DNA from 3 places in the Micromonospora sp. NPDC047074 genome. Region 2 is predicted to be linked to each of the others. Evidence: riboswitches for the same ligand, from Rfam matches in the RefSeq annotation. Region 2 holds a riboswitch; each other region holds the start of a gene.
What was found. Region 2 has a riboswitch for cyclic di-AMP ahead of ABZ809_RS13280 (hypothetical protein). Riboswitches for the same ligand answer to the same signal wherever they lie in the genome.
Positions count from the first base shown of each region.

Region 1: linked by a shared signal. The riboswitch ahead of ABZ809_RS01515 (NlpC/P60 family protein) and the one ahead of ABZ809_RS13280 (hypothetical protein) in region 2 are both predicted to bind cyclic di-AMP.
Region 3: linked by a shared signal. The riboswitch ahead of ABZ809_RS03815 (hypothetical protein) and the one ahead of ABZ809_RS13280 (hypothetical protein) in region 2 are both predicted to bind cyclic di-AMP.

Region 1 is NZ_JBEYVB010000001.1:303,052-306,582, reverse strand. It holds gene ABZ809_RS01520 (peptidoglycan recognition family protein) at 1-945, opposite strand, end outside; cyclic di-AMP (ydaO/yuaA leader) riboswitch at 1,195-1,329, shown strand; gene ABZ809_RS01515 (NlpC/P60 family protein) at 1,342-2,382, shown strand; gene dcd (dCTP deaminase) at 2,454-3,032, opposite strand; gene ABZ809_RS01505 (pyridoxamine 5'-phosphate oxidase family protein) at 3,111-3,531, shown strand, end outside.
Region 2 is NZ_JBEYVB010000007.1:115,987-119,517, forward strand. It holds gene ABZ809_RS13275 (SRPBCC family protein) at 1-272, shown strand, start outside; gene ABZ809_RS13280 (hypothetical protein) at 384-1,451, opposite strand; cyclic di-AMP (ydaO/yuaA leader) riboswitch at 1,464-1,595, opposite strand; gene ABZ809_RS13285 (cation diffusion facilitator family transporter) at 1,751-2,668, opposite strand; gene ABZ809_RS13290 (AAA family ATPase) at 2,748-3,531, opposite strand, start outside.
Region 3 is NZ_JBEYVB010000002.1:35,807-39,337, reverse strand. It holds gene ABZ809_RS03825 (hypothetical protein) at 1-226, opposite strand, end outside; gene ABZ809_RS03820 (YibE/F family protein) at 555-1,907, shown strand; cyclic di-AMP (ydaO/yuaA leader) riboswitch at 2,074-2,205, shown strand; gene ABZ809_RS03815 (hypothetical protein) at 2,209-3,225, shown strand; gene ABZ809_RS03810 (carbonic anhydrase) at 3,346-3,531, opposite strand, start outside.

The sequences.
Region 1 (3,531 bases), on a different contig from region 2:
CCGCTTCGGGTCCTTGACCAGGTTGACGCTGGGCCCGAAGTAGCCCTCGGTGTCGTGGATGACGATGTACTCGATCTTCTGCCGGGACGGCCGGTCGGAGAGATCGTGGTTGCCGTAGTTGCCCAGGGTGGGCCCGAAGTTCTGGTAGGGCGCCGGGATCCACTCGCAGGAGATCGTTTCGGGGCACTCCAGCCCGTCGGGCCGGGCGAGCTTGCGCAGGCCCAGCCGGTCCAGCCAGGAGCTGTCCGGCTGGATCGCGAGGGCGGCCAGCGTGACCCGCTGCCCGTCGTCGGTCAGCCGGCTGTCGCCGGTGCTGATGGTGGTGTACACCTCGTTGGCGAAGGCCGCCGCGGCGTCGGCGGTGTCCGCGCCCGAGTAGCGGGCCACCGCGCCGTACCAGGCCGCCGGGTCGGTGTCGGCGCCGACCGGGGCGCCGATCTCCTTCTGGTACGCGGCCAGCAGCGCCGCCCCGCCGCGGATGTTCGCCGTGACGTCCGTCCGCAGCGCCTCCTCGCTGGCGCCCGTCAGGCTGGCGGCGGTGTCGAGCGTCTGCAACGACGGCTCGGCGGGCACCGGTTCCGCCTCGGCGGGTGCCTCCGGGGCCAGGGACACGCGGGAGTCGTCGCCGCGCGGGTCCTCCGAGCCCTCGTCGTGGTGGCCGCCCCCGGGCAGGGCGGCGACGTGCTCGGCGTCGGTGAGGTGCATGGGGCCGAAGCCGCCACTGGTGCTCGGCGTGCCTGCGTTGGTGTCCCAGCGGGACTGCAGGTAGGAGACTCCCAGCAGGACGCTCTCCGGCACGCCGTACTCGGCTGCCGCGGCGGCGTACTGCTGCTGCCGGTCGGTCGCCGGCGCTGCGGCGGCGGATCCGGCGGCGGTGAGCGGCGTCGCGGTCAGGGCGGCGGCCACGGCGGCGGCCAGCAGGACGCGTCTGCTCCTCGTTGTCACTGACAGGTGCATCAGACCCCCAGTTCGGACGGGCAAATGTGGGGCCACCTTCGCCCCGCCCGCAGCCTTTGGTCAATACCTTTCCGTCAGACACTTCAGCAGGAAGAAAATCTTCGCCGCCCGGCTTGCGGTCCCACCGGCCGGTCGGGCACGGAGTGTCAGGGCCCGGAGGGTTGCGGATCGATAACGGTCGTCTCTACTCTGGTCATTCGTCGGCCGGTGACAGTCCGTCCATCCGGGGCGGGCGACGGTCCGACACCGCCGAGTCGCTCCCGAGCGAGCCGGGGACCCAGGTTCCCGGGGTGAATCCGCAGCCACTGCGGTAGGGCGCCCCCTTCCCGCCCGAACCCGTCAGCTAACCCGGTAGGCGGTACGGAAGAAGGAGTACGAAGCCCGGTGGCACACCATGCCCCGCGGCCACCGTCGGCACGGTCGGTGCTCGCCGACCCGACGACGGCTGCGCCGCGCCCACGCTGGTACCGCTGCACCACCGCCCTCGCCGCCCTGGCCGCGTTCGCCGTCGTCCTGACCGGCGGCGCCACGGCGGCACACGCCGAACCGACGGTCGCCGAGATCGAGCGCCAGATCGACGAGGACTGGAACAAGCTCGAACCGATCATCGAACGACACAACGCCACCCGAGGAGACCTCGCCGCCAAGCGGAAGCAGGCCGACGCGCTCGCCGCCCAGATCAAGCCCCTGCAGGAGCGGGTCGACCAGGCGATGGCGAAGGTCAACGCGCTGGCCGTCCGCGCCTACAAGGGCGAGAACGTCTCCACCATCAACGCCCTGCTGGGCAGTCGCTCACCGAGCCAGGTGGTGGGGCAGCTCGAACTGCTCGACCGGTTCGCCCAGCACCAGCAGGAGGACGTGCGGCAGGTCGCCGAGCTGCGTGACCAACTGGCCGCGAAGAAGGCGCCGCTGGACGAGATGGTCGTCCAGCTCGCCCGGACCGAGGCCCAGCTCGCCGCGAAGAAGAAGCAGATCAACGCCGAGATCGACCGGTTGCAGAAGCTGCGGCTGCGGATCTACGGCAACGGCGGCGGCGGGCCCCTGCGCCCAGCCCCCTGCCCGGCCAGCTATCCCGGCGGCGCGGCCGGCGTGGCGGTGAAGTTCGCCTGCGCCCAGATCGGCAAGCCCTACGTCTGGGGCGCCGAGGGGCCCAACTCGTACGACTGCTCCGGGCTGATGCTCGCCGCCTGGGCGAAGGCCGGGGTCTCGCTGCCGCACAACGCCGCGCAGCAGCGCCGGGTCACCGCGACCGTCAGCCGGGGCGAGCTGCGCCCTGGCGACCTGGTCTTCTACTACAGCGACCTGCACCACGTCGGCATGTACGTCGGCGGGGGCTGGGTGGTGCACGCCTCCCGGGCCGGGGTGCCGATCAAGATGAAGAAGGTCGACGACGGCCCGATCCACAGCTACGGCCGCCCCGGCTGAGACGTAGGGAAGGGCACCTTCCTAACGGAATCGGTAGAGGAAGGTGCCCTTCCTGACACATGGCGGCAGGGTCAGCCGGTCGGCCAGGTGCGCCACTGCTGCCAGGAGCGGCTGGGAGTCGGGCCGCGCTGCCCCTGGTAACGCGAGCCGTAGACGGCCGAGCCGTACGGGTGCTGGGCCGGCGACGAGAGCCGGAAGATGCAGAGCTGGCCGATCTTCATGCCCGGCCAGAGGGTGATCGGCAGGTTGGCCACGTTGGACAGCTCCAGCGTGACGTGACCGGAGAAGCCCGGGTCGATGAAGCCCGCCGTGGAGTGGGTGAGCAGGCCCAGCCGGCCGAGGCTCGACTTCCCCTCCAACCGCCCGGCGAGCTGGTCGCCGAGCGAGATGACCTCCAGCGTCGAGGCGAGCACGAACTCGCCCGGATGCAGCACGTACGGCTCGCCCTCGGGCACCTCGACCATCGACGTCAGGTCGTCCTGCTGTTGCGCCGGGTCGATGTGGGTGTAGAGGTGGTTGTTGAAGACCCGGAAGAGCCTGTCCAGGCGTACGTCGATGCTGGAGGGTTGCACCAGCGCAGGCTCGAACGGCTCCAGCGTGAGCGTGCCCGCCTCGATCTCGGAGACCAGGTCGCGGTCGGAGAGCAGCATCGCAACACCTTAGCGAGCGATGTGCGTGACCTGCGTGTCGGAGTGCATCTTCGTACGTTTGTTCGATAGAATGCCGGCATGGCTTCCTGGTCCGAATTCGCCGCCGACGAGCCCCGCCTCGCCGACGGGATCCGCCTCCTCATGCAGCAGTACGGGCCGGGCTTCGGCTACCTGGCCACCGTCCGCGCCGACGGTGGGCCCCGGGTGCACCCGGTCTCCCCGGTGATCACCGACGAGGGGCTCTTCTGCTTCGTCGTCGACTCGCCCAAGCGGCGTGACCTGGAGCGCGACGGCCGCTACGCGCTGCACTCGTTCCCGCCGGAGGAGAGCGACGACGAGGCCTACGTCGCCGGTCACGCCCGGCCGGTGACCGATCCGGCCCGGGTCGCCCGGCTGGCCCGGGGCCACCGTGCCGCGCCGCAGGTCGACTGGCGGATCTTCGAGTTCACGGTCGACGTGGCGATGCTGGCCCGCCGCGAGCCCGGCGTCGCGGGTGGTG
Region 2 (3,531 bases):
TGCCGGTCACCTACCGGGCCGACGTCGTCGTCGACGACCCGGACGAGGTCGTCATCGTGGCCCGCCAGTGGCCGGCCACCACCGTGCGCAACCACACCCGGTTGCGGGCGGAACCGGACGGGTCGGTCCGGATCGACGTTCAGATCACCCTGACCGCGCCCGCACCGCTCTTCGGCTACGCGTTCCGCCAGGCCCGCGCCGCCCACCTCGGGCTGGCCGCCCGCCTCGCTGCCGCCCTCGGCCCGCATCCGGGCGAGCAGCCGGCCGGCTGACCGCCCGGGCGGCTGCGGGGGCGCGCGGGAGCACCGCCGTCCGTGCGTACGCCGCCGGCCGCGGGCGGCCCCGGTGGCCCGCGCCGGGCGGGTCACCGGGGCCGGAAAGCGTCAGTAGACCGACAGGTGCACGTGGTTGGTGTGGTCGCTGGACGGGTCGCCGTTGGCCCCGCTGTACGACTTCCAGCCGCTGCTGGGCAGCCAGATCTGCCGGTACCAGATCACGTAGAGCACGGCGAGCCGGTCGGCGTTGCGCACGAAGTACGCGGCCAGGTTGTTGCCGTACGTCCGGTCGCCCCCGGTGGCGTCCCCGCCGAAGCCGCCCTTCTGGGCCGCGAAGTCGCAGGCCCGGCCCTTCGGGTGCTCGCCGGAGCCGCCCGAGCGGTAGCAGGAGACGTAGCGGGTGAAGCCCGCCGCCTTGGCCTGGTTGAGCGCGTGCAGGGTGCGCGGGGTGATGCAGCCGTTGGCGGGGGTGGGGTCGTTGACGCTGCACGACTCGGACGGCCAGGAGCCGTCGGGGTTGCGCGGCGCCGCCTTCGCCGTCTTGGTCGAGGTGCCGCCCGGCGAGCCGCCCCCGCCCGCGGCCTGCTGCCGGTTGGCGACCGTCAGCGCCCGCTCGGCCTGTTCCTTGCGCTTGGCCATCACGGTGACCTGCTTGCGCTGCTCCCGGATCTCGCCGTCCAGGGCGAGCTTGGTGCGGGTGGCCTCGTCGCGGGTCCGCTGGAGGTCACGCAGGGCGCGGTCCTCGTTGGCGGCGACCGCGTCGAGGGCGGCGGCCCGGTCCAGGAAGCCGTCCGGCGAGTTGGCGTTGAGCAGGGCGGAGGCGGCGCCGAGCCGGCCGGTGCGGTAGGCGACCCCGGCGATCTCCCCGACCTTCGCGGTGCGGTCGGCCAGCTCGGTCTCGGTCGTCTTGAGCTGGACGGCGAGCTGCTGCTGCCGCTTGGCCGACGTCTCCAGGGCGCGCTTGGCGTCGAGGTAGCCCTTGCTGGCGGCCTCCAACTGGGCCCGCAGAGCGGGGGTGCCGCCCTCCTCGTCCTGCCCGGGTGCCGCGGCCAGCAGGCCGGTGCGGGCCGCGGCCGCCGCCGGGGCGGCGGTGACCGGGGCCACCGCGGCGCCGAGGGCGAGCGTTGCCGCGATCAGGGCCGCCATCCGGGCGGCACGTCGTCGTACGGGGGCCATCACTGGCATACGTGTTCCTTCCGTCAGCCGCCGACCGGGTTAGCTGACGGGTTCGGGACGGAAGATCCCTACCGCTGACGCGGATGCACCCCACGAACGTGGTTCCCCGGTTCGCCCCGAGGGGCGATTAGGCGGCGGCCACCGCCGGCACCGGTGGGGTGCCGCCTGGCGGAGGCCGAAGCCGAGCCTACCGGTGCCCGTGTGGTCGATGTAGCGCACGTGACTCAGCGTGCGCCCATCGAATACGGCCAAACCCGGCAGAAGGCAACAATACTACCGCAGATTTAAGGTTCTGCTCATTACCACTCGACCGCCCCGCAGGCCCCGGTGGCGGCTCCCGGCTCGATCTGCAACGTGGCGTGGTCGATCTGGAAGTCCTCGTGCAGGGCCGCACGGGCGGCGCCCAGCACCGCGCCGACCTCCGCGCCGGGCGCCATGGTCAGGTGCGCCGAGGCCACCTCCATGCCGGAGGTCAGCGTCCAGACGTGCAGGTCGTGCACCTCGGCGACGCCGGGCACGGCGGCCAGCCGGTCGTGCACGGCGGTGACCTGGAGGTGCTCCGGTGCGGCCTGCACCAGGATGCGCAGCGCGGCCCGCCCCAGCCGCCAGGTGCGCGGCAGGATGAACAGCCCGATCGCGACCGCCACCACCGGGTCGGCCCACCACCAGTCGGTGACGGTGATCAGCAGGGCCGCCCCGATCACGCCGAGTGAGCCCAGGAGGTCGCCCAGCACCTCCAGGTACGCGCCGTGGACGTTGATGCTCTCCTTCGCCCCGGAACGCAGCAGCGCGAAGGCGCCGATGTTGGCGAGCAGGCCGAGCACGGCGACGACCAGCATCGGGCCGGCCAGCACCTCGGGCGGGTCGCCGAAGCGCCGCACCGCCTCGATCACGACGTAGACCGCGACGCCGGAGAGCAGCACGGCGTTGGCCAGCGCCGCCAGCACCTCCAGCCGGTAGAGGCCGAAGGTGCGCTGCGGGTCCGCCCCCGCCCGCCGGGTGGCGGTGATCGCCGCGAGCGCCATGCCGATGCCGAGCACGTCGGTGAACATGTGCCCGGCGTCGCTCAGCAGGGCCAGTGAGCCGGTGCGGAAGGCGGCCACCGCCTCCACCACCATCAGGCCGGCGAGCAGCCCGAACGCCGCCCAGAGCCGGCCCTGGTGGCGGTGCGCGGCGTTCGCCACCGAGCCGTGATGGTGGTCATGACCTGCGCCCACGCGACCACCTTCCGTCAGGCGTCCGGATCCGCGTTCAATGTATGTTCACATCGCTATGTGTGCAAGTGAGTGTCGGGCGTCAGTCGGTCGGATCGACGGTGGTCAGCCGCTGGGTCGCCCGGGAGAGCGCGACGTAGAGCGTGCGTACCCCCGAACCCGGATCGGACCGGATCTCGCCCGGGGCGACGAGGACGACGCCGTCGTACTCCATGCCCTTGGCCTCCAGGCTGGTCACCACCTGCAGGCGCGGCGCGGCGAGCGCGCCCAGCCAGCCGGCCACCTCGTCGCGGCGCGGCACCGGCGTGATCACGCCGACGGTGCCCTCGACCTCGGCGAGCAGCGCGGTGGCCGCCGTCACGACGGCGGGCCGGAGCTCGGCCCTCGGCACCGCCAGCTCTACCGGGTCGACGCCGGTGGAGCGCACCGCCCTGGGCAGCGGGAGATCCGGGTGCAGCCGGCGGATCTCGGCCGCCGCCACGGCGAAGATCTCCGCCGAGTTGCGGTAGTTCGTGGTGAGGGTGAAGTGGTGCCGCTTGCGCCGGCCCAACGCCTGGTCCCGGGCCCGCTCCAACTCCTCCGGATCGCCCGTCCAGGCCGTCTGCGCCGGGTCGCCCACCACGGTCCACGAGGCCAGCCGGCCGCGCCGGCCGATCATGCGCCACTGCATCGGCGAGACGTCCTGGGACTCGTCGACCACCACGTGCGCGTACTCCCGGTAGTCCTCCGGACGCTCCCGGGCCGCCTCCCGGGCGGCGCGCTGCCGGTCAGCGAAGGTGCTCAGCTCGCGGACCCCGCCGGCCAGGCGGAACGGGTCCCGCTTCGCCCGGGCCGGCCGCATCGGCTTGCCGAGCAACGCGTCCAGC
Region 3 (3,531 bases), on a different contig from region 2:
ACGGGAGAAGGGTGTCGGGCCGGGCCACCACCGGCGCGCCCACCCCGTCGCCGTGCGAACCCGGCCCGGCGGCGTGTGCCGGCCCGGCGGCGTGTGCCGGCGGGGTGCCGGAGTGTCCCGTCGGGTGCGAGTCGTGGCCGATGGTGTGCATCGCGGCCAGACCGAGCAGCGTGCAGACGAGCAGCGGGACCCGGGCCCACCACGCCGCCGTCACCGTCGTCCGCACACCTGGGACGCTAGCGGGTCGGCCCGGCCGCCGCGGGCCACCACGCGGGCACGACACCCGACCGGGACCGGAATCACAACGGTTCCGGCCGGACCCACACCCCGACACCGCCCGCACGAACTGCGCCGGGACGCCGGGGTGGCTACCATTCGGCCGGTGACCCTCCGGATTTCGTACCGCCCGCCGCGCGCCCCCGACCGGGCGGGGGACGACGACCGCGGCACGTCACCGCACCGCCGCACGGGTACGGTCCACGCCCCGGCAACGCGACGGGGCTGAACCGGCCCGCCCGCACGCCCCCGCCCGGAATCGTTGGGAGAGAGACTCGATGGGCGCCGACCACACCCGGCCTGCTCCATCCGCCCCGCCCGGGGTGCGACGGATCCTCGTGGCGACGGTGGTGCCCCTCTTCGTCGCCACGCTGATCGCCGCCCTGGTGCTGTGGCCGTGGGACGCGCCCGACCCCGCGGCCGGCACCGAACCGCCCCGGCAGCACGGCACGGTGACGCGGGTGGTGACGGAGCCGTGCCCACCGGCCCCGGAAACCCCGGAGGGAGGCCCGGACGGGGCGCAGGGCCCCTGCGGGACGGTCACCGTACGGGTGGACGACGGCCCCGCCGCCGGTCAGCAGGTGGAGACGCCGGTGCCGGCCGGTCCCGGCGCGCCGGCCGTCGCCGTGGGCGACGAGATCATCCTGGTCCAGCTCACCGACCCCGCCGACCCCTCGATCAGCACCTACAACATCGCGGAGCACCAGCGCGGCAAGCCGCTGGTCTGGCTGGTGGTGCTCTTCGCGGCCGCGATCGTCGCGTTCGGGCGGTGGCGCGGGCTGGCCGCGCTGGCCGGCCTGGCGGCGAGCTTCGCCATCCTGCTGACCTTCGTGCTGCCCGGCATCAGCGCCGGGAGCCCCCCGCTGCTGGTCGCGGTCGTCGGTGCCGCCCTGATCATGTTCGTGGTGCTCTACCTGACCCACGGCGTGACCGCACAGACCTCGGTAGCCGTGCTCGGCACGCTGGGCAGCCTGGTGTTGACCGGCGTGCTGGGCACCATCGCCACCGCCGCGACCCACCTGACCGGGTTCGGCTCCGAGGACGCCACCACGTTGTCCGTGCTCCAGGTCGACGTGGACCTGCACGGCCTGCTGCTGGCCGGGATCATCATCGGATCTCTCGGCGTACTCGACGACGTCACGGTGACCCAGGCCGCCACGGTCACGGAGTTGGCGCACGCCAACCCGGGGCTGTCCCGGATGCAGCTCTACCGCGCGGCGACCCGGGTCGGCCGCGCCCACATCGCCTCGACGGTGAACACCATCGTGCTGGCGTACGCCGGCGCCTCCCTGCCGGTGCTGCTCCTGCTGACCGCCGATTCCCGGGCGGTGACCCAGATTCTGACCAGCGAGTTCCTGGCCCAGGAGATCGTCCGCAGCGCGGTCGCCACCCTGGGCCTGATCGCCGCCGTGCCGCTGACCACCGGGCTGGCGGCCGTGGTGACCACCGCCGGGCGGCGCGGCGGTGAAGTTTCCGAGCAAGCCGAACCCCCGACCACGCCGGCTCCCCGACCGGCGGCCGACCGGTCCGAGGCGCTGGAGGCGCTCGGCGGGGCACGCGCCACGGACCCGACTGCCACCGCCCGCAGCGGATGGCCCGACGGGGGCAGGAGTACGGAGACCGCATGGTGACACCACGCAGTGTGACGGGTCGGGACTTCGATCCTGATAAACGCGTCACTGGTCACCCTCCGCCGTCACGAAATGACGCATTTAGTCGGCTTAGGGACGTAGATCCCAGGAAGGCCTCTCGGGTAATCTCGCTGCCGGTCACCGCCGAAGGCGCGCAGCGGCGCCTGCGGTGCCACCGCCCAATCGCCGCAAGGCGAGCCGGGGACCCAGGCACGTGGGGTGAATCCGCGACAGCGGTAGGGGCCACTTCCGCCCCGAACCCGTCAGCTAACCCGGTCGGCGGTCGACGGAAGGGAAAACTGTGACGGCACCCCTACGCCGCTGGTTGACGCCCGTGGTGGCCGTGTTCGCCGCCCTGGCGGTCTTCGCCGGACCCCTTCCGGCGGTGGCGGCGCCCACCCCACCCAAACCCTCGGGGCACGGGGACGACGAGCCCAAGCTGCTCGACGACCTGATCGAGGCCCGGACCCGGTCGTACGTGCAGGCCAAGGCGAAGCTGGCGAAGTCGAAGAAGCGCCAGCTCGAACTGGCCCTGGAGGTCGACCGGTCGCAGGCCCAACTGGACGCGCTGGCCCCGCAGGTGAGCCAGATCGCCGCCCAGTCCTACCGGACCGGGCGGATCGGCGCGGTGTCGATGCTGCTGGGCACCACCGACCCCGACTCGTTCGTCCAGCGCGCCGCCGCCCTCGACGAGCTGAACATGGTCAACTCCAAGAAGCTCGCCGAGGTGAACGCGGTCAAGACCCGCGCCGAGCAGGCCAAGCTGGCGCTCGACGCCGAGGTCCGCGAGCAGGCGAAGCTCGCGAACGAGTTGAACCGCGGCAAGCGCGAGGCGGAGAAGGCCCTGGCCCTGGTGGGCGGCAGAGGGCTGACCAAGGGCAAGGTGGTCGCCACCTCGCCGGTGGCCAGGATGGCCCCGGGGCGCACCGCCGACGGCGACTGGAAGCCGCTGGGCTGCACCGAGAACGACCCCACCACCTCCGGCTGCATCACGGCACGCACGCTGCACATGTACAAGGAGGTCAAGCGGGCCGGCTTCAACCGGTTCGTCGGTTGCTACCGCTCCGGTGGGCCGTACGAACATCCGAAGGGCCGGGCCTGTGACTGGTCGTTGCAGAGGAGCGGCTTCTCCCCCTGGCACAACGACGACACCTACATGTACGGCAACAACCTGACCGCGTTCCTGGTCCGCAACGCCGACCGGCTCGGCATCTACTACGTGATCTGGAACCGGCAGATCTGGTTCCCGACGACCGGCTGGAGTTCCTACAGCGGCCCGTCGAACCACACGGACCACGTCCACGTGTCACTGCTCTAGCCTCTGCGACACAGCAGGGCCGCCCCGATCCGTCCGGGGCGGCCCTGCTGTGTCGTGGGGGGGCGTCGCCAGGCGAGCGGCCGGCCGGGGAGCGTGCGGGGCCGGGTTCGACGGATGGAGTCAGGCGAGCGCGGCGCTGGCGGCCGGCTCGGCCACGTCGACCGCGTCAGCGGGCACCCCGGCCACCGTCCGCACCTCACCGGCGGCCAGGCGGTACGACATGCCGACCACCGCGCACCGCCCGGCGGCCACCTCGGCGGCGAGCACGGCGGAGCTGTCCACCATCGCCTCGACGGTGTACGCGAT